DNA from 3 places in the Superficieibacter sp. BNK-5 genome. Region 1 is predicted to be linked to each of the others. Evidence: predicted binding sites of a transcription regulator. Region 1 holds the regulator's gene; each other region holds the start of a gene.
What was found. Region 1 encodes CRP, which controls carbon source genes, mostly activating them, when cyclic AMP is high. Its sites were predicted from a motif close to ATGTGANNNNNNTCACAT; they were not measured.
Positions count from the first base shown of each region.

Region 2: a site for CRP is predicted at 5,994-6,011, ahead of bhsA (multiple stress resistance protein BhsA). Genes of this name have one in related genera too.
Region 3: a site for CRP is predicted at 5,029-5,046, ahead of ldtB (L,D-transpeptidase). Genes of this name have one in related genera too.

Region 1 covers NZ_CP179893.1:1,826,702-1,834,264, reverse strand. Annotated here, with positions in the region: gene ACMGGS_RS08730 (nicotinate phosphoribosyltransferase) at 1-334, opposite strand, end outside; gene prs (ribose-phosphate diphosphokinase) at 347-1,207, opposite strand; gene ACMGGS_RS08720 (NUDIX hydrolase) at 1,406-2,125, shown strand; gene ACMGGS_RS08715 (hydrolase) at 2,207-3,223, shown strand; gene ACMGGS_RS08710 (YheU family protein) at 3,225-3,443, shown strand; gene ACMGGS_RS08705 (phosphoribulokinase) at 3,470-4,339, shown strand; gene ACMGGS_RS08700 (OsmC family protein) at 4,536-4,940, opposite strand; gene crp (cAMP-activated global transcriptional regulator CRP) at 5,248-5,880, shown strand; gene ACMGGS_RS08690 (YccS/YhfK family putative transporter) at 5,925-7,563, shown strand, end outside.
Region 2 covers NZ_CP179893.1:3,368,069-3,375,631, forward strand. Annotated here, with positions in the region: gene lpoB (penicillin-binding protein activator LpoB) at 1-330, shown strand, start outside; gene thiK (thiamine kinase) at 311-1,141, shown strand; gene nagZ (beta-N-acetylhexosaminidase) at 1,144-2,169, shown strand; gene ycfP (alpha/beta hydrolase YcfP) at 2,203-2,745, shown strand; gene ACMGGS_RS16080 (NAD(P)/FAD-dependent oxidoreductase) at 2,981-4,285, shown strand; gene ACMGGS_RS16085 (glycine zipper 2TM domain-containing protein) at 4,606-5,145, shown strand; gene ACMGGS_RS16090 (TetR/AcrR family transcriptional regulator) at 5,203-5,838, opposite strand; gene bhsA (multiple stress resistance protein BhsA) at 6,077-6,334, shown strand; gene mfd (transcription-repair coupling factor) at 6,405-7,563, opposite strand, start outside.
Region 3 covers NZ_CP179893.1:3,071,119-3,078,681, forward strand. Annotated here, with positions in the region: gene ACMGGS_RS14735 (aldo/keto reductase) at 1-159, shown strand, start outside; gene ACMGGS_RS14740 (glycoside hydrolase family 1 protein) at 471-1,847, shown strand; gene ACMGGS_RS14745 (PTS sugar transporter subunit IIC) at 1,935-3,242, shown strand; gene ACMGGS_RS14750 (GntR family transcriptional regulator) at 3,259-3,975, shown strand; gene ldtB (L,D-transpeptidase) at 4,015-4,935, opposite strand; gene ACMGGS_RS14760 (ABC-F family ATPase) at 5,222-6,814, shown strand; gene ACMGGS_RS14765 (Cof-type HAD-IIB family hydrolase) at 6,989-7,563, opposite strand, start outside.

The sequences.
Region 1 (7,563 bases):
TGTGCAGCGGAAGATAACCTGTGCGGTGCAGGGTACGAATGTGATCCACCGCCACCGCGTCGCGCCCAAGATAGCTGTCCATCACCTGTTTGTATTCATTCACGACCTCATCTTCCGGACGGGAGAAAAAGGCATCGTTAAACAGATCGACCAGGAACCACTGCATAAAGCCCTGTAAACCGAAAAATACCAGCTTGCCATCGGCAAGCGGAGACTGAAAAAAGCGATCGCTGCGCGGCGTAAAGTTGGAGTAAACCTTCGTGGTGCCCTGCGGATACTGCACGCGGTGCGAAACTTTGTAGCCATCGATAGCCAGAATGGGATTCATTTTCATGATGTTTCTCCGTTAAGCGCCGTAAATAGCAGCGATATCAATCAGTTCAAGGTTCGGGTGCGCAAGCGCGGGTGAAGTAAACGAGGTGGTGGTATAAATTGCGTCGATACCGTTTGAAAGCAGATTTTCCACACCTTTAGAAAAGATACCGTGCGTGACGTACAGGCTGACGCTGCGAGCGCCTGCATCGCGCAGGACCTGGGCGGAGCCAATAAACGTCCCTCCGGCATCACACAAGTCATCAACAATCAGCACATCCCTGCCCCTCACATCACCGGAAACCAGCGCGAAACCGGTGAGATTGCCGCTCGCCACATCGCGCTTTTTCGTTAATACCGCGTATTCAGATGCCCCTGTCGCTCTGGCAACCGCGTCGATTTTTTTCAACGCGCCCGCATCCGGGGCGACCAGCATTAGTGCCTGCTGCTGAAACTGACGTGCCAGTGTGGGGCTATGCAGCAGACAAATTTCCTGCGGGATAGCGACAAAATTATCAATCGCTGCCCCCGCTGCATCGCTGTGCGGGTCGAGCACCTTAACTTTATCGAAACCCAGGGTATTGAGTTGACGGGCAAAAACCTTCAGTGCAAAGCTGTCGCCTGCGACCATATGACGGTCCTGACGCGCCCACGGCAGCCACGGAAGCTCAAGGTGGCTGACCAGCACATCGGTAACATGGCGCACGGCGTCAACCAGTTGGGCCAGCAACATGAAATCATTCATATCACGCATGGCGGCGGCACGAACACGCATCAACTGCGCGCGTTCTGGCAGTTTGCCTGTCACCTTCAGCCATACCGCACCGTCAGGGAAAATGCCGGTTGTTAAGGCAATCTCTTGATTATCAATGAATAACTGCAACCGTTTTTCCATTTTCTTGCCCTCTCAATTAATTAATGTCCCTGTGACAATTTAATAATGTCCCTAAGACATATATTATGCAAGTTATTTTTTGAACAAAAAGCAAAATAACGTTAATTGCCTGATAACAGAAATAAAAAAAGCGTATGTTTTGTGCAGGCCCGGGCTGGTAAACTGGGATTTTCCTGCCACGGTGAACGGCCACGACAAATGACGACAGAAGCGGAATACCTGAAAAATTACGACGCCAGCCGTTTTCCTTCGCCGCTGGTAACGGTCGACAGCGTGCTTTTTACCCTCCATCAGGGCGAACTTTGTGTGCTGCTGGTGGAGCGAGCCAGCCAGCCGCAACAGGGCTGCTGGGGATTACCGGGGGGGTTTATTGATATTGCCCGCGATACCTCCACACGTGATACGGCGTTGCGCAAGCTGACGGAAAAAACGGGGGTGCTGCCATCGTGGCTGGAACAACTCGATACCTTTTCCGGCCCGGATCGCGACCCGCGCGGCTGGAGCCTGACGGTAAGCTGGTTTGCGCTGATATCATGGGTGGACTGTGCGCCGCATATCGAGACCGTCAGCGATGCGAAATGGATCCCGGTGCAGGCGCTTCCCCGCTATGAACTGGCGTTTGATCATGCCGCGATTGTGCAGGCGGGTCTGCATCGCCTGCGGCAGAAGACTATGTATTCGCTGCTGCCCGTCTATTGTTTGCCTGAAAATTTTACCCACGCGCAGCTCCAGGAAGCGACGGAGATCATTCTCGGCCAGCCGATCCAGCGCAAAAGCCTGATCCGCCGTATTGAGGCGTCGGGTATGCTGGAGGAGACCGGCGAGAGCATCGCCACTGGCGCACGTAAAGCCCGATTATGGCGGCGCAAGCCCGGCGTGGATATTCATCTTTTTTCCCGCAATTTGCTGGCTGAATAATGACTACCACGTTAAATGCATAAACCGCACTAATAATTACGGGTTATAGTACGGCGCAATTTCCTTAAACTATCCTCTGTCATGGCTCAAATTTCATCTGAACAACCGCTCGTCGGACAAGACGATATGCACTCTTTTCACCCCATGCCGGGGGCGCGCAATCCGCATCTGCAAACCATGCTGCCGCGCCTGCTGCGTCGCCGGGTGCAGTTCACGCCGGTGTGGCAACGTCTCGATCTGCCGGACGGTGATTTCGTCGATCTGGCGTGGAGCGAAGATCCGCAGCAGGCCAGGCATAAGCCCCGGCTGGTGGTTTTTCATGGGCTGGAGGGCAGCCTGCATAGCCCCTATGCGCACGGCCTGATTCACGCGGCGAAAGCGCGCGGCTGGCTTGGCGTGGTGATGCATTTCCGTGGCTGTAGCGGTGAGCCAAATCGTCTGAACCGTATCTATCATTCGGGAGAAACCGAGGACGGCACCTGGTTTTTGCACTGGCTGAAGCGCGAGTTCGGCAATGTCCCTACCGCAGCGGTGGGTTACTCGCTGGGGGGCAACATGCTGGCGTGCCTGCTGGCAAAAGAAGGCAGTAACGCACCGCTTGACGCGGCAGCGATTGTCTCCGCCCCCTTTGTGCTGGAAGCGTGCAGCTATCACATGGAGAAAGGCTTTTCCCGCGTCTATCAGCGCTACCTGCTGAACCTGCTGAAAGGGAATGCGACCCGGAAACTGAAGGCGTATCCCGGCACGCTGCCGATTGAACTGGCCCAGCTAAAGCAGGTACGCCGCCTGCGCGAGTTTGATGATTTAATCACCGCGCGTATTCATGGTTTTGCCGACGCTATCGACTATTATCGTCAGTGCAGCGCGATGCCGTTGCTCAATCAGATCGCCAAACCGACGCTGATCATCCATGCTAAAGACGATCCGTTTATGGATCATCACGTTATCCCCGATCCCGACACCTTACCGCCACAGGTAGAGTATCAGCTCACCGAGCATGGCGGGCACGTCGGATTTGTGGGTGGCACGCTGCGGCGTCCGGAAATGTGGCTGGAAAAACGCATTCCCGACTGGCTGACAACATACCTCGGAGCCTAATATGATTATTCCCTGGCAGGATCTCGCCCCTGAAACGCTCGACAGCCTGATCGAAAGCTTTGTCTTGCGTGAAGGCACTGATTATGGTGAACATGAGCGTTCGCTCGAGCAAAAAGTCGCCGACGTTAAACATCAGCTTAAAACGGGTGACGCCGTGCTGGTGTGGTCTGAGCTGCATGAGACGGTCAACATCATGCCTCGCAAGCAGTTTCGCGACTAAATTTACTGATTACTCAGGGAGTTGCTATGTCTGCCAAACATCCGGTGATTGCGGTAACGGGTTCCAGCGGTGCGGGAACCACCACCACCAGTCTCGCCTTCCGTAAGATTTTTTCCCAGCTCAACCTGCATGCGGCGGAAGTTGAAGGGGATAGCTTTCATCGCTATACCCGCCCGGAAATGGACATGGCGATCCGCAAGGCGCGCGATCTGGGTCGGCATATCAGCTACTTCGGCCCCGAGGCCAACGACTTTGGTCTGCTGGAACATACGTTTACTGAATATGGTCATTCCGGCACAGGCCAGGCGCGAAAGTATCTGCATACCTATGACGAAGCCGTGCCGTGGAACCAGGTGCCGGGCACGTTTACCCCGTGGCAACCGCTGCCGGAACCGACCGACGTCCTGTTTTATGAGGGATTGCACGGCGGCGTGGTCACTCCGCAGCACGATGTTGCACGCCATGTCGATTTGCTGGTGGGCGTAGTACCGATTGTTAACCTCGAATGGATCCAGAAGTTAATTCGCGATACCAGCGAGCGCGGACACTCCCGCGAGGCGGTGATGGACTCGGTGGTGCGCTCAATGGAAGATTACATCAACTTCATTACGCCGCAGTTTTCGCGCACGCATATTAACTTTCAGCGGGTGCCGACCGTCGATACCTCCAACCCGTTCGCCGCGAAAGGCATCCCGTCACTGGATGAAAGCTTTGTCGTCATTCATTTTCGCAATCTGGAAGGGATCGATTTCCCGTGGCTGCTGGCGATGCTTCAGGGATCGTTTATTTCCCACATCAATACATTAGTGGTGCCCGGCGGGAAAATGGGGCTGGCGATGGAACTGATTATGCTGCCGCTGGTGCAACGGCTGATGGAAGGCAAAAAAATAGAATAGCGAAAGAGTGGCTGGCGGCGTGCCCTTTGCCCGGCGGCGCTGCGCTTGCGCGGGCCTGTGGATTGCGATTAAAGTGTTGATATTGATGGTTTTCGTAGGCCGGGTAAGGCGAAGCCGCCACCCGGCATAACAACGATGCGGCTGCCCGCGCTATACCGCAAACGCGGGCAACATAATAACAAGGTGGACGTTAACCCTACCCTGCAACCACCTCATACGAATGGGTAATATTCACCGCTTTACCCAGCATCAACGCCACTGAACAATATTTCTCCGCAGAGAGATCGACTGCCCGGGCTACCGCCGCATCTTTCAGGTCATTGCCGGTAACGATAAAGTGCAAATTGATATGGGTAAATAAACGCGGGGCTTCTTCACGGCGTTCAGACGTCAGTTTCACCTCGCAGTTTGTCACCGCCTGACGCCCTTTTTGCAGGATCGACACCACATCAATCGCGCTGCATCCTCCTGCGGCCATCAGCACCATCTCCATCGGGCTGGGCGCTTTATCACCGGAGTTACCATCCATCAAAATCTGGTGCCCGGAGGCCGACTCACCCAGAAACGTTAACCCCTCTACCCATTTCACTCGCGCTTGCATAACATCCACTCCAGTGTCGCCATTTTCTTCACAGATTACGCGTACATAACAATTCTCGCAACGGAAGGCGACCTGCGTCATGCTGAAGCGAGACACCAGGAGACAGGCGGCAAAAGCTATGCTAAAACAGACGGGATGCTACAGTGATATATTGACTTTGCGCATACATAGATGCAAAGGACATCAGATTAACGGCTGCGGAGCATACCGACAGTCAGCTTCCCGCCCGAGGGAAGAAAACGATTGCAACCCCGGAGGCAACGTCGTTTAGCCGCCGGAGATAGCTTATAACAGAGGATAACCGCGCATGGTGCTTGGCAAACCACAAACAGACCCGACTCTCGAATGGTTCTTGTCTCATTGCCACATTCATAAGTACCCATCGAAGAGCACGCTGATTCACCAGGGTGAAAAGGCGGAGACGCTGTATTACATCGTCAAAGGCTCCGTGGCAGTGCTGATTAAAGATGAGGAAGGGAAAGAGATGATCCTTTCTTACCTCAACCAGGGCGATTTTATCGGTGAACTGGGCCTGTTCGAAGAGGGCCAGGAACGTAGCGCCTGGGTGCGTGCAAAAACCGCCTGTGAAGTCGCGGAAATTTCCTATAAAAAATTCCGTCAGTTGATCCAGGTGAATCCGGATATCCTGATGCGTCTTTCCGCACAGATGGCGCGTCGCTTGCAAGTGACGTCTGAAAAAGTGGGCAACCTTGCCTTCCTCGACGTCACCGGTCGTATCGCGCAGACGCTGCTTAACCTGGCTAAACAGCCGGACGCTATGACCCACCCGGACGGTATGCAGATCAAAATCACCCGCCAGGAGATCGGCCAGATCGTCGGTTGCTCTCGTGAAACGGTAGGCCGCATCCTGAAAATGCTGGAAGATCAGAGTCTGATCTCCGCGCACGGTAAAACTATCGTCGTTTACGGCACTCGCTAAGCTCGACACCCGGCGCATTCACTGCAATGCGCCGATAAACTTCTATGTGGCGCAGGCTTATCTATCACCCGGAAGTGAACTACGCACTACGTCAAACGCTGGTGTTGTGTTTGCCCGTGGCTACAGGTCTGATTATCGGCCAGCTCCAGTACGGTCTGTTATTTTCCCTGGTTCCCGCCTGCTGCAATATTGCCGGTCTTGATACGCCGCATAAGCGGTTTTTTAAACGTCTTATTATTGGCGGTTCGCTGTTTGCCGGCAGTAGCCTGGCCGTACAGATCCTCCTGGCACAAGATGCGCCGCTACCGCTGGTCCTGACCGCGTTGGCACTGATACTCGGCGTTACGGCAGAAATCAGCCCTCTCCACGCACGCCTGCTTCCCGCTTCGTTAATTGCCGCTATATTTACTCTCAGCCTGGCCGGTTCAGTGCCGGTATGGGAGCCGATGCTCTTGTATGCCACAGGCACGCTCTGGTATGGCCTTTTCAACTGGTTCTGGTTCTGGCTATGGCGCGAACAGCCGTTGCGCGAATCGCTAAGCCTGCTTTACCGTCAGCTGGCGGACTACTGCGAGGCCAAATACAGCCTGCTGACCCAGCACGCCGATCCGGAAAAAGCGCTGCCGCCACTGCTGGCGCGTCAGCAAAAGACGGTGGATCTCATCACCCAGTGCTATCAGCAGTTGTATATGCTGTCGGAAAAGAAACATCACAATTACAAACGGCTGCGCTGGATGTTCCAGATGGCGCTGGATTTGCAGGAGCATATCTCCGTCAGCCTCCACCAGCCGGAAGAGGTGCAAAAGCTGGTGGAGCAAAGCCACGCGGAAGCGGTGATCCGCTGGAATGCGCAAACCGTGGCCGCTCGCCTGCGCGTGATGGCCGACGATATTCTCTATCACCACTATTCCGGGCGCTTCAACATGGAGAAGCAGATTGGCGCGCTGGAGAAGATCGCCCGGCAGAATCCGGATAATCCCGTCGGCCAGTTTTGCGCATGGCATTTCAGCCGCATCGCCCGCGTGCTGAAAACGCTGCGTCCGCTTTATCCGCGCGATTTGATGGCTGACCGCCAGCGTCGTCTGCCCTTGTGGTCGGCACTCAAAAACTATTTATCACTGAAGTCTCCCGCGCTGCGCACGTCGGCCCGCCTCAGCGTGATGCTCAGCATCGCCAGCCTGGCAGGAAGCGTGCTGCACCTGCCCAAGCCTTACTGGATCTTAATGACCATTATGTTCGTGACGCAAAACGGCTATGGTGCGACGCGGGTGCGGATCCTGCACCGGACGCTGGGCACGCTGGTCGGGCTGGTGATTGCGGGCGCGACCCTGCACTTTAAGGTGCCGGATGGTTTTACGCTGTGCGCGATGCTGGGCATTACGATTATCAGCTATTTGATCCTGCGGAAAAATTACGGCTGGGCGATGATTGGTTTTACCGTCACCGCCGTATATACCCTCCAGCTTATCAACCTTAACGGCGAACAGTTTATTTTGCCGCGGATGATCGACACCGCGCTGGGCTGCCTGATCGCCTTCGGGGGGATGGTCTGGCTGTGGCCACAGTGGCAAAGCGGCCTGCTACGGCAGAATGCCCACGGTGCGCTGGAAGCGGATCAGGAAGCGCTGCGTCTGATTTTAAGCAACGATCCGCAGGCCCCCACCCTCGCGTATCAGCGGATGC
Region 2 (7,563 bases), 1.5 Mb from region 1:
GTAGACAGCGTGAACAACCGCACTAACGGTTCCCTTAACGCGAGTGAGGCGACCGAAGCGCTGCGCAACGCGCTGGCTAACAACGGTAAATTTACGCTCGTTTCCGCTCAGCAGTTGTCGATGGCAAAACAGCAGCTCGGTCTGTCACCGCAGGACAGCCTCGGTAGCCGCAGTAAAGCCATAGGCATCGCCCGTAACGTTGGCGCGCATTATGTGCTGTACTCAAACGCATCGGGTAATGTGAATACGCCAACCCTGCAAATGCAGCTGATGCTGGTGCAGACCGGCGAGATTATCTGGTCGGGTAAAGGTGCAGTTCAGCAACAATAAGCTGTCGCGTGACCAGCTACTGTCACGCTTTTTTCCGCAGTATCATCCCGTCGCGCCGGAGTCCTCCTCCGGGTTAGGCGGCGGGAGTTGCATCATTGAGAAGGGGCAGCAGAGAAGGGTGCTACGTCAGCATCACGATCCGCAGTCCCCTGAATTTCACTTTCTGCGCCAGTACCATGCGCTTCGCCGCCTGCCTGCCACGCTCGCGCCGTCGGCGTGTTTTTACACGCGCGGCTGGATGGTCGTCGATTATCTGCACGGCGCAGTAAAAAGCACGTTGCCCGCGACTTCCGAACTGGTAAAGGTGCTGTATCATCTCCATCAGCAGCCGCGTTTTGGCTGGCGCATTACGCTTCTCCCGCTGCTGGAGTATTACTGGCAAAACAGCGCCAGCGAGCGGCGCACGCTGTTCTGGCTCAGGCAGTTAAAACGGTTAAAGCGCAGCGGGGAGCCGCAGCCGTTGCGGCTGTCGCCGCTGCATATGGATGTTCACCCGGGCAATATCGTGCACACCGCCAGCGGACTGCGGCTAATTGACTGGGAATATGCAGGTGATGGGGATATCGCGCTGGAGCTGGCGGCAGTGTGGATGACAGGACAGGCGGCGAGACGCCAGCTGGTTGAGGACTATGCAGCCACGGCGCGCATCGCGCCATCGTTGCTCTGGCGACAGGTCAGACGCTGGCACCCGTGGGTGCTGATGCTGATGGCGGGGTGGTTTGAGCGCCGCTGGCAGCAAACCGGTGACGGGCAGTTTATCGTCCTCGCCGATAAAACATGGAAACAGCTACATAAAATACAGGAGAGATAAGCGTGGGTCCGGTAATGTTGGATGTCGAAGGTTTTGAACTGGATGCGGAAGAGCGTGAGATTCTGGCGCATCCGTCGGTAGGCGGATTAATTCTTTTTACCCGCAACTATCACGATCCTGCGCAGTTGCGCGAGCTGGTGCGCCAGATCCGTGCCGCCTCGCATCATCGGCTGGTGGTGGCCGTCGATCAGGAGGGTGGACGCGTTCAGCGTTTTCGCGAGGGCTTTACCCGCCTGCCTGCCGCCCAGTCTTTTGCCGAATTGCACGGTCTGGAAGCGGGTGGCGTGCTGGCCGAAGAGGCGGGCTGGCTGATGGCGAGCGAAATGATCGCCATGGACATTGATATCAGTTTCGCCCCGGTGCTGGACGTCGGTCATATTAGTGCCGCGATTGGCGAGCGCTCTTATCATGACGATCCGCTGAAGGCGCTGGCGATGGCCCGGCGGTTTATTGACGGCATGCACGCGGCGGGAATGAAAACTACCGGTAAACACTTCCCCGGCCACGGTGCAGTGACGGCGGACTCGCATAAAGAGACGCCGCAGGATCCGCGCTCTGAAGCAGAAATTCGCGCCCGGGATATGACTATCTTCCGTACCCTGATCGACGAAAAGCGTCTCGACGCCATTATGCCCGCGCATGTGATCTACACGCAGGTCGATCCCCGTCCGGCCAGTGGGTCTCCGCACTGGCTGAAAACCGTCCTGCGTGGTGAACTTCATTTTGATGGCGTGATTTTTTCTGACGACCTGTCGATGGAAGGTGCCGCAGTCATGGGAAGCTACGCCGAGCGCGGTCAGGCATCGCTGGATGCGGGTTGCGATATGATCCTGGTCTGCAATAATCGTAAAGGGGCGGTCAGCGTGCTGGATAATCTGTCGCCGATCAATGCACAGCGTGTTACGCAATTGTATCATAAAGGGACGTTTACTCGTCAGGAACTGATGGATTCCGCCCGCTGGAAGACGATAAGTGCGCAACTGAATCAGCTGCACGCGCGCTGGCAGGAACACAAAGCAATCCATTAATCCCTGCGGGATACAGAGTATGGTGAGGATGCGATGATTATTTATTTACACGGTTTTGACTCAAACAGCCCGGGCAACCATGAAAAGGTATTGCAGTTGCAGTTTATCGATCCGGATGTGCGACTGATTAGCTACAGTACGCGTCACCCGAAGCATGATATGCAGCATCTGCTGAAAGAAGTCGACAAGATGCTCCAGTTGAATGCGGACGATCGCCCGCTGATTTGCGGCGTCGGGCTTGGCGGTTTCTGGGCAGAACGCATTGGCTTCCTCTGTGATATCCGCCAGGTGGTGTTCAACCCGAACCTGTTCCCGGCGGAAAATATGGAAGGCAAAATCGATCGCCCGGAAGAATATACTGATATAGCCACTAAGTGCGTGAGTAATTTCCGTGAGAAGAATCGCGACCGGTGTATGGCGATCCTGTCGCGCCGGGATGAGGCGCTTAACAGCCAGCGCAGCGCAGAGATTTTGTGCCCGTGGTATGAAATCGTCTGGGATGAAGAGCAGACCCACAAGTTCAAAAATATCTCTCCGCACTTACAGCGCATTAAGGCGTTTAAAACACTTGGATAAACATTCTGTCAGATAAAGGGTCAGCCATCGGGCTGGCCCTTTTTTTTGCCTGTGTCTACAGTTGTTCATCTTTTCAGCGGCAAAACTTGATGTACATCAATTTTGGTATGACCAATGACCCTGACGTGTTATTCTCATGGGAGTGATACGGTTTCAGAGCGGTAACTTGTTGTTAACTAAAAGTTATTATCATAACCTTTAGTTAACAATTGGTTAATAATTTTAGGGGGTCACGTTGACTACACCATTGAAGAAGATTGTGATTGTAGGCGGTGGTGCTGGCGGTCTTGAACTGGCAACGCAGCTGGGCAAAAAGTTAGGGCGGGGTAAGAAAGCCAAAATCACCCTCGTCGACCGCAACCACAGCCACCTGTGGAAGCCGCTGTTGCATGAGGTGGCGACGGGTTCACTCGATGAAGGTGTGGATGCCCTGAGCTATCTGGCGCACGCGCGGAATCACCATTTTCAGTTCCAGCTAGGGTCGGTTATCGATCTTAATCGCGAAAGTAAAACGTTGACCCTGTCCGAACTGCGCGATGAAAAAGGCGAATTACTGGTGCCTGAGCGCAAGCTGCCTTACGACACGCTGATCATGGCGCTTGGCAGTACCTCTAACGACTTCAATACACCAGGCGTTAAAGAGCACTGTATTTTCCTCGACAACCCGCATCAGGCGCGTCGTTTCCATCAGGAGATGCTCAACCTGTTCCTCAAGTTCTCGGCAAATCTGGGGGCTAACGGCAAGGTGAATATCGCGATTGTCGGCGGTGGGGCAACCGGGGTTGAGCTGTCTGCGGAACTGCACAATGCGGTGAAACAGCTCCACAGTTACGGCTACAAAGGGCTGACCAATGAAGCGATCAATGTCACCCTGGTGGAAGCCGGCGAGCGTATTCTGCCTGCGCTGCCGCCGCGTATTTCGGGTGCGGCGCATAACGAACTGACCAAACTCGGCGTGCGAGTGCTTACCCAAACAATGGTGACCAGCGCCGACGAAGGCGGATTGCACACTAAAGAAGGCGAGTACATTAAAGCTGATTTGATGGTCTGGGCCGCAGGCATTAAAGCGCCGGACTTTATGAAAGAGTTAGGTGGACTGGAAACAAACCGCATCAACCAACTGGTGGTCGAGCCGACGCTGCAAACGACGCGCGATGCGGATATTTACGCCATCGGCGACTGCGCCTCCTGCGCTCGTCCGGAAGGCGGATTTGTACCGCCACGCGCGCAGGCCGCGCACCAGATGGCAACCTGTGCGCTGCATAACATCCTGGCGCAGGTGAAGGGGAAACCGCTAAAAGCGTACCAGTATAAAGATCATGGTTCGCTGGTGTCGCTGTCTAACTTTTCGACCGTCGGTAGCCTGATGGGGAACCTGACCCGTGGCTCGATGATGATCGAAGGGCGTATTGCACGTTTTGTGTATATCTCACTGTACCGTATGCACCAGATCGCGCTGCACGGCTATTTTAAAACCGGTCTGATGATGCTGGTCGGCAGCATTAACCGGGTGATCCGTCCGCGTCTTAAACTGCACTAAGCCATGCAGCCGGGCGGCGCAAGCTCGCCCGGCCAGTGAATCCACCACACGTAAGCCTGGCTGCCCGTAGGCCTGATAAGCGCAGCGCCATCAGGCATTCAACCCACCCGGCTACCTCCGTAGGCCTGATAAGCGCAGCGCCATCAGGCAACTTCTCTCCCTGGCAAAATATAATCCTGCCAAAAGGGCGTATGGCCCTAAGACTCCTCTGAATCATTCTGTTTTACCCACCGATCCCCCGTTTTTAGGCGCTGTTCTGATTGGCGAAATATCCACTTGATTGCAAAATTATGACCAACAGCAACGAAGGAGGATCTCCCGTGAATAAATCAATGTTGGCGGGTATAGGGATTGGCGTAGCCGCTGCGCTGGGTGTGGCAGCCGTAGCCAGTCTGGACGTCTTTGAACGTGGCCCGCAGTATGCGCAGGTAGTCTCAGCAACGCCGATAAAAGAAACGGTTAAAACGCCGCGTAAAGAGTGTCGTAACGTCAATGTCACGCACCGACGCCCGGTGCAGGACGAAAACCGCATTACTGGTTCTGTGCTCGGTGCGGTCGCCGGTGGGGTTGTAGGCCACCAGTTTGGCGGCGGACGTGGTAAAGACATTGCCACCATCGCGGGCGCGTTGGGCGGCGGTTATGCCGGTAACCAGATCCAGGGTTCTATGCAGGAAGCGGATACGTACACTACCACGCAGCAGCGCTGCAAAACGGTGTACGACAAATCGGAAAATATGCTTGGTTATGATGTGACCTATAAAATCGGCGATCAGCAGGGGAAAATCCGCATGAAAGACGATCCGGGAACGCAAATCCCGCTCGATAATAACGGTCAGCTGATCCTGAATAACAAAGCGTAAAAAAGCGTTATCTACTGTTTGCCCCTCATCGCTCAGGCTGAGGGGCTTTTTTGTGGCTTACAGCGTAAGCATCTTTGGCCACAGGCAGAAGGTGGTACGAATAACCTGCTGCAAATCCTCAAGGCTCGCGCCTTCACGCGCGCTAATCGACATGCCCTGCAAAATACAGTTCAGAAACTGCGCCAGCGCCTGAACATCTTTTTGCGCCGGGATCTCCCCACGTTGCTGCCGGGAAACCAGAAACTGACACAGCGTCTGTTCCTGCTGCGCATGACGGGTTTTAAGCGTGCGGGCAATCTCCTTTGACGAGGCGGCAAGCGTCGCAGACGTGTTGATCATAAAGCAGCCCGCCGGGGTTTCTTTGCTGGTAAAGCAGGTAGCGACCGCCGTGAAATAGGCTTCCAGCGCCTGCTCTACGGATTGTTCCTCGTTGAACAACGCTGCCTCATGGCGCGCGGCGAAGCGCGAGATATAGCGATCGAGTACCGCCCGAAACAGCCCCTCTTTATTAATAAACTCCGCATAGAGCGTCGGGGCTTTAGCGCCCGTCGCCTCGACCAGATCGGCGAGCGAGGTTGCTTCATACCCGTGTTCCCAGAAGAGTGTCATGGCCTTATCCAGCGCCGCGTCCCTGTCGAACACTTTTGGTCGGCCACGGCTTTTTTTTGTGCAACTTTGAACGTCAGCTGTCATGGTGCCGTTGTACCTGAGTCAGTTAAGTGAATAACCATTATAAAAATAAATGTATCGCGGTGCTACCTTGAAACCAATAAAAAATTAATAAGCTTATGTTAATGAAAGATAAGGGTTTTCATTTATTAATAACGATCGTTATAAAATAAACTTGACTGTGACATTGATCACACTTATGATTTACCTATCGATCGTTAATTAAATGCGATCCACCGTTCATCTGCATAAGGTCAATATTATGAAAAACATCAAAACTCTCCTCGCCGCCGCTGTACTGAGTTCACTTTCTTTTGCAAGCGTTGCTGCTGTTCAGGTGCAATCCACTCCAGCCGATCAGCAAAAAGCTGGCGTTATCTCTGCGGATGCCGGGACAAATTTAGGCTCGCTGGAAAACCAGCTGGCGCAAAAAGCGGATGCAATGGGCGCGAAATCTTTCCGCATCACCTCCGTAAGTGGTCCGAATACGCTGCATGGCACCGCTGTGATTTACAAATAAGATAACCCTCTGCCTGGTATTTACAGGAAGCCCCACGGTGATTACCGTGGGGCTTTTTTTATTACTACATTCAGGCTATCGCATTTTCCTCAAGCTGGCGCATAAAGTTGCGCACCCAGTCCATACGCACTTTTCGCTCGTTGAGATCCTGGAAAAACTTCAGCCGCGTCGGGCCATCAAGCCGGAAATACTGCGGCTCCTTTTGCAGCAGGCCAATCAGCCAGGCAGGGTTAACGTGATTATTCTCCGCGAATTCGATCTGTCCGCCTTTATCATTGCCCTCCAGCTTGCGGATCCCCAGCCGCTGCGCCTGCTGACGCAGACCCGCAATATCCAGCAGATTACGCGCCGGATCAGGCAGCAGGCCAAAGCGATCAATCAACTCAACTTTAATCTCTTCAAGCGCATTCTCATTTTTGGCGCTGGCAATGCGTTTATAGAAGGAAAGGCGGGTGTTAACGTCCGGAATAAAATCATCCGGCAGCAGCGACGGCATTCGCAGTTCGACCTCCGTTTGCTGACTGGTGAGATCCTCAAGCGACGGCTCGCGACCCGCTTTCAGGGCATCTACCGCGTTTTCCAGCAGATCCATATACAGCGAGAAGCCGATGGTTTCCATCTGACCGCTCTGATCTTCACCCAGCAGTTCACCCGCGCCGCGAATTTCCAGATCGTGCGTTGCCAGCGCAAAGCCCGCGCCTAAATCTTCCAGCGAGGCAATCGCTTCCAGGCGTTTCTGCGCGTCGGTGGTCATCGCTTTCGGATGCGGCGTCAGCAGCCACGCATAGGCCTGATGATGCGAACGACCGACGCGCCCGCGTAGCTGATGTAGCTGCGCCAGTCCGAAATGATCGGCGCGTTCGATGATGATGGTATTGGCGGTCGGAATATCAATCCCGGTCTCAATGATGGTGGTACACACCAGCACGTTAAAACGCTGGTGGTGGAAGTCGTTCATGACCCGTTCCAGCTCGCGCTCGCGCATCTGGCCGTGACCGATGGCAATGCGCGCCTCCGGTACCAGCTCGGCGAGGCGCGCCGCCGCTTTCTGGATATTTTCAACATCGTTATAGAGATAATAGACCTGCCCGCCACGCAATACTTCACGCAGGATCGCCTCACGGACCACCAGATTATCGTACTCGCGCACGAAGGTTTTCACCGCCAGACGGCGTGCGGGTGGAGTGGCGATAATCGACAGATCGCGCATCCCGCTCATCGCCATGTTC
Region 3 (7,563 bases), 1.2 Mb from region 1:
CGCCCTGAACAGCTGACCGATAACATTGCCGCCACGGCGATCCGCCTCAGCGAAGAGGAGCTTAAGCAGCTCGACGCGGTCAGTGCGCTGCCGCGGGAATATCCCGGCTGGATGCTGGAGCGGCAGGGCGAATATCGCCGTAATCAGCTGAAAGGGTAACGCGTTACGTTGTGGCCCGTGCCCGGCGGCACTTCGCTTGCACGGGCCTACATCTTTGGCAATACCTTGATTTCAAAGGAAACGTAGGCCGGATAAGCGCAGCGCCATCCGGCAAATTACCGCCGGGGCAGGCGCTACTCCTCCCACCATCACCGCCCGGCTTTCGCCGGGCTTTTCTTTTGCCGATCGCCACGATCTTTTCGAATCCGCTCACATTTTCGTCCATTACTTTTTGCCTGCCTGGGCTTTATGGGTATATGACTAGTCATATAGCTTAAATGACTTTACATATACGCACGAGGAGCCAGGAGATGACAAAAAAATTAGCTGACGGTTTTTTATGGGGAAATTCGGTCTCCAGCATGCAGACTGAAGGTGCCTGGAACGAAGGCGGAAAAGGGAAGTCGGTTTACGATATTCGCGAGGCCAGCGAATTCGCCTCTGACTGGAAAGTGGCGACGGACTCTTATCACCGCTATCGGGAAGATTTCGACCACATGCAAAACCTGGGCATGAACTGCTACCGTTTCCAGATCTCATGGAGCCGGGTATGCCCGCAGGGTGACGGTGAATTTAATGAAGAGGGCATCGCGTTCTACGACCGCTTTATCAACGATCTCATCGCTCGTGGTATTGAGCCGATGGTATGCCTTTACCATTTTGATATGCCGCTGGCACTGGCCGAGCAGTACAACGGCTTTACCGACCGCCGCGTGATGGACGCGTTTATTCGTTATGGCCAGCAGATGATCGATCGCTTCGGTGACCGGGTGAAATACTGGCTCACCTTCAACGAGCAGAATATTTTCCATATGCCGGAAGCGTTTAAAGTCTCGGGCTATCTGCGCGGTGATAAAACGCTGCGCGACCTGTATCTGATCCAGCATCACACCATGATGGCCCACGTCCATTTGACGCAATACCTGCACGACACCCAACCGGGCAAGCTGATGGGCGGCATGCTGGCGCATCAGCTGGTTTATCCGGCCACCTGCAAACCGCGTGATATCTTTTGCGCTCAACAGTTCGATGAATTCCTGAATCAAAACCTGCTGCGGGTATACGCGGGGGAAGGGTACAGCCCGGAAGTGCTGGCGGTGGTAAAACGGGAAGGGTTCGAAGACATCTATCGTGAAGACGATCTTGCCCTGCTGCCGACGGTGAAAAACGATTTTATGGCCTTCAGTTACTACGCCAGTCGAACCCTGGACAGCGATGCCATTCCGGAAAACACGCCGGTGAATGATTACTTGCTGCATGGTGATAAGCCTAACCCGTGGCTGAAAGCAACGGAGTGGAACTGGCAAATCGATCCGCTGGGTTTTCGCACCATCATCACTCGCTATTACAACGACTGGCGTCTGCCGGTTTTCCCGATTGAAAACGGTATCGGGGTGATTGAGTCCTGGGACGGTGTCAACATGATTGAAGATGACTATCGCATCGACTATCACCGTGAGCACATTAACGCTATGAAAGCGGCCATTTTTGAGGATGGGGCACAGGTAATTGGCTATCTCGGCTGGGGGCTGATCGACATTCTCAGTTCTCAGGGCGATATGCGTAAGCGTTACGGCGTGGTGTACGTCAACCGTGAAAACCATGATTTAAAAGATCTGAAAAGGGTGCCGAAGAAAAGCTACGCCTGGTTACAACAGGTGATTCACAGTAACGGCGAAAAAATGTAGTTCACCGCCAAACCGGGTTTGTACTGATGACAGGTTGCAGGCGCCTGCAACCTGTATTGTCCAGGGGATAAAAGAAAGGGTTCTGCTATGTCTGGTACAAATATGCAGTCTTTTACCGATCGCTTTGTCGATATTTCCGCACGTATTGCCGGGCAGGTGCATTTGCGCTCGCTACGTGATGCTTTCGCCGCCATCATGCCAATTTTTATTCTGGCCGGACTGGCGGTACTGGTGAACAACGTGGTGTTTCCCTGGGTGATGGAAGGGGAGACCCTAACGAAGTTCAAACTGTGGGGGGACGCGATTATCAACGGGACGTTGAATATTGCCGCCCTGCTGATTGCCCCGATGATCGCCTGGTCGCTGGCGCGAAATAAAAATATCGACAACCCGGTTTCGGCGGTCATTATTGCGATATGCAGTTTTATCATCATGATGCCCATGCAGGTGGATCTGGTGCCGCTGGGCGCGAAGACCACGGTCAGTATTACCCAGGTATTAACCTTCGCCAATATCGGCACCACCGGGATTTTTGCCGGGGTGATTATTGGCCTGCTGTCGACCGAGATTTTCATTCGTATTTCGCGGCTTGAGCGGCTAAAAATTTCGTTGGGTGAGAACGTCCCTCCGGCAGTCAGCCAGTCGTTTTCCTCATTAATCCCCACCATTCTTACGCTGTCGCTGTTTGCTTTATTTGCCGCACTGCTGGCAAACCTTTTGCATACCGATCTGATTCATCTGATCACTACCCTGATCCAGCAACCGCTGCGCATGATTAATACCAGCCTGCCGGGGACGCTTTTTATCTATAGCTTCGGTAACTTCTTATTTACGCTGGGTATTCATCAGGCGGTGGTCAACAGCGTGATCCTTGAGCCGTTCCTGCTGATCAATACCAATGAAAATATGCTGGCGTTCGCTAACGGACAGCCCATTCCGCATATCATTAACAATATTTTCGTCCCGACCTTCGGCATGATTGGCGGCACCGGCAGTACCTTCTCGTTACTGATTGCCATTTTTATCTTCTCGCGGCAGAAAGCGGCGAAGCAGGTCGCCCGTCTGGCGATCTCACCGGGCCTGTTTAATATCAACGAGCCGGTCATTTTCGGCTTGCCGATTGTGTTTAACATTCCGCTGATGATCCCCTTTGTCCTCCTGCCTGCTATCGGCATCTTTTTTGCCTGGGTGTGTACGTCGCTGGGGTTGATATCACGCTGCGTGGTAATGATCCCATGGACCACGCCGCCGGTGCTCAGCGCCTGGCTTGCCACCGCGGGCGACTGGCGCGCCGTGGTGGTGCAATTGATCATCATTATCTTTGGTGTATTCTTCTACCTGCCGTTCCTCAAAATCGCCGAGAGAGTGGCACAAAAAAATAGCGAAATAGCGTAAATAAAAAGGAAGGGTAATGGCTGCGAAGTATGTGTTGATCGCGCGGGAAATCAGGCAGCGTATTCTGAGTAAGCAGTATCCCGCGAGCGAGCCGTTGCCCGATCAGTTTGCGCTGGCGGCCGAGTTCAGTACCAGCCGGATGACCATCCAGCAGGCGATGCGCCAGTTGATTATCGAAGGGCTGGTCTATACCCGTCAGGGGCAGGGCACGTTTATTCGCAAAAATTTTCACCAGTTGTCGCAGTGGGAGCTGGCCGGAAGCGACTATTTTGGCGCGACGCAAACGTGGAAGGATAAAGGCACGGTCAGCAGCGAAGTCGTTCGCTTCGAACTGCGTTTTCCTGACGAAACAGAGCAAACGTCGCTGCTGATTGGCGCTGACGCGCCAGTGTATGACTTTATTCGCCTGCGCCTGCTTAATGGCGAACCGATGTCGCTGGATGCCACCATTATGCCCGTGAGCCTGGTGCCAGGACTGAATAAATCCCATCTGGAAAGTTCGGTTTTTCGCTACATTCAGCATACGCTGGGGCTGAAAATCATGGGATCGTATCGGGTGGTGCGGGCGTTAAAGCCGAATGCGCTTGATATGCAGTATCTGAACTGTCAGGAGACGGATCCGGTCATGGAGGTAGAGCAGGTGATTTATCTGGAGGATGGAACGCCGCTGGAGTATGCTCACTGCCACTATCGCTACGATCACAGCGGGATTGTGATTGTGAATAACGGTTAAACATTTGCCCGGCGCGCGATGCGGCCGGGCATTCCAGTCTTAGTTCAGACGAACCGGCATCCCGGAACGGTTCTGGATCGCCTGATCCAGTACGGTCTGATCGACATCCGCCTGGTCGGTGACTTTTTTCACCGCTTTGGTCAGCGTGACCGGGACTTCTTCGTCACCACTAAACTGCGCTTCAGTCGTAGAAAGCGGGTTATGAACTTCAACATAACGGCTACCGTCTGGCTCAGTGGTGGATTTTACCGGCTCATCAATAAACTGTACGCGCGTACCTACCGGTACGTTCTGGAACAGGAATTTGATGTCGTCGTTACGTAAACGCACACAGCCGTGACTCACTCGCAGACCGACGCCGAAGTTAGCGTTGGTGCCGTGAATCGCATACAGGCGGCCAATGTACAGGGCATACAGACCCATCGGGTTATCCGGACCCGCCGGAACGACTGCCGGAAGCGGCTGACCTGCTGCGGCATATTCAGCATGCATTTTTGCGGTTGGCGTCCAGGTCGGACCCGCTTTTTTGCGCTCAACCTTGGTGGTCCAGGCAATCGGCGTATCTTTACCTAACTGACCGATACCGATAGGCAGCACGATCACAGTATTGGTGCCTTTCGGGTAGTAATACAGACGCATCTCGGCGCTGTTGATAACAATCCCTTCATGCACGGTGTCCGGCAGGATCAGCTGTTGCGGAATATTCAGCACGGTGCCGCCCTTCGGCAGATAGGTGTCCACGCCCGGGTTAGCTTCCAGCATATTGGACAGGCCCATTTGATACTCGGCCGCGAAGTACTCCAGCGGCTGCTTGTTATCATCTGGGATCTGAATCACCTGGTTTTCACCGATCAGACGGCTGCCATCGGTTGGCAGAGGATACGTAACGGCTGAAGCCGTTTTGCAAAAGCCCACGACAGCCAGCGCCGCCGCAAAGAGGGTCGTTAGTTTCATATTCATGTTATGCAAGATACCAGTGCCACAGGCTGTTGATGTAAAGTCCACTATCATTTGGAGCGCATTATAGGTGCATTCCGGTTTAGGGGGAAATAGATGTGTGCAAAATCACACTTTTTTCCGCTGACTACATTTTAGACGTAATTGCAGGGGACTGATTTTAATTCAGAATGTTGGCATAAACCCGGATTTTAACGTAACGCTGAAGGTGAGCGTATTTCACCTGGTGAAAAAGCTGCGCTAAAGTGGCATAATTAGCGGTTTGTCACACTTTTTTCAGGAAATACCCGTGTTAGTTTCCAGCAACGTCACCATGCAGTTCGGCAGTAAGCCGCTTTTTGAAAATATTTCCGTCAAATTCGGCGGCGGCAACCGTTACGGCCTGATTGGCGCGAACGGTAGCGGTAAATCCACCTTTATGAAGATCCTCGGCGGCGATTTAGAACCGACGTTGGGCAACGTTTCTCTCGATCCGAACGAGCGCATCGGTAAGCTGCGTCAGGATCAGTTCGCCTTTGAAGCGTTCTCCGTACTCGATACGGTGATCATGGGCCACGGCGAGCTGTGGGAAGTGAAGCAGGAGCGCGATCGTATCTACGGCCTCGCTGAAATGAGCGAAGAAGACGGCTATAAAGTAGCCGATCTTGAAGTGCTGTATGGCGAGATGGACGGTTATTCTGCCGAGTCACGTGCCGGTGAACTGCTGCTCGGTGTTGGCATCCCGGTAGAGCAGCACTACGGCCCAATGAGCGAAATCGCCCCCGGCTGGAAGCTGCGTGTGCTGTTGGCCCAGGCGCTGTTCTCCAACCCGGATATCCTGCTGCTTGATGAACCGACCAACAACCTGGACATCGATACGATTCGCTGGCTGGAGCAGGTGCTTAACGAACGTAACAGCACCATGATTATCATTTCGCACGACCGTCACTTCCTTAACATGGTCTGCACCCATATGGCGGATCTGGATTACGGTGAACTACGCGTATATCCGGGCAACTACGACGAATACATGACCGCCGCAACCCAGGCGCGCGAGCGTCTGCTGGCGGATAACGCCAAGAAAAAAGCGCAGATAGCCGACCTGCAATCCTTCGTTAGCCGCTTTAGCGCCAACGCCTCCAAGTCTCGTCAGGCCACCTCGCGTGCCCGTCAGATTGATAAAATTAAACTTGATGAGGTGAAAGCCTCCAGCCGTCAGAATCCGTTCATTCGCTTCGAGCAGGATAAAAAGCTGTTCCGTAACGCGCTTGAGGTGGAGAAGTTGACCAAAGGTTTCGATAACGGTCCGCTGTTTAAAGACGTTAACCTGCTGCTGGAAGTGGGGGAAAAACTCGCAGTCCTCGGCACCAATGGCGTCGGTAAATCTACGCTGCTGAAAACGCTGGTGGGTGAGCTTGAAGCCAACAGCGGCACGGTAAAATGGTCTGAGAATGCCCGTATTGGCTATTATGCCCAGGATCATGCTGACGACTTCGCCAACGATCTGACCGTGTTCGAGTGGATGAGCCAGTGGAAACAGGAAGGCGATGATGAGCAGGTAGTACGTAGCTTCCTCGGCCGTCTGCTGTTCAGCCAGGACGACATCAAAAAGCCTGCCAAAGTGCTTTCTGGTGGCGAAAAGGGACGTATGCTGTTCGGCAAACTGATGATGCAGAAGCCGAATATCCTGGTGATGGATGAGCCAACCAACCACCTGGACATGGAATCGATCGAATCGCTGAACATGGCGCTGGAAATGTACGAGGGCACCCTGATTTTCGTTTCTCACGACCGTGAATTCGTCAGCTCGCTGGCGACCCGCGTACTGGAAATCACTCCGCAGCGCGTGGTGGACTTCAGCGGCAACTACGAAGATTACCTGCGCAGTCAGGGTATCGAGTAAATGTTGTCACGGGCTTTCAGGTATCTGAAGGCCCGTAAAAGAGTGACAAACGTTATACCGTGGAGTGATGCCTGGCGGCGCTTCGCTTGCACAGGCCTGTGGATACCAGCTAAGCGGTTGATAGTGATGCTTTTTTAGGCCGGGTAAGGCGAGGCCGCCACCCGGCCTAAAACGTCAGTCGTTAAACGGCGGTGCCTTATCCAGCACGGCCTGAATAACATTCAGTGCGCCATGATGGTTATTATCATCAGTCGCATAGCGGGAGATCGCTTTAATATTGTCGGCAGCGTTACCCATCGCGAAAGAATATTTCGCCAGTTTCAGCATTTCTGCATCGTTGCCGCTATCGCCGATGGCGACGCACTCTTGCGGGGAAATCTCCCAGCGTTTCAATAAACGGCTAATGCCGTTCGCTTTGTGCAGGCCGGGGATAATCAGGTCGATAAAGCCAAAACCGCTGGTGACCGGCTTCATCACGCCCTCAAGAGAAATATGCAGCGCGTCTACCAGCTGCGGGATCTGCTCGTCGGGCAGATTGAGCGAGAACTTAAACAGTTTATCGTTGATTTCGCTGTAATCGCTGATGCGTTTCAGGCGGTAGTAGTGTTTCGACATCAGTTCGATAAAGTGTTCCGGAGCTTTATCGCTGACATAAGCACTCTCCAGGCCGCAGGCGACAAAGTTAAGCGTGGGATCTTTAATCAGTTCACCGATGACGATCTGTGACTCATGCTGCGTCAACTCACCGT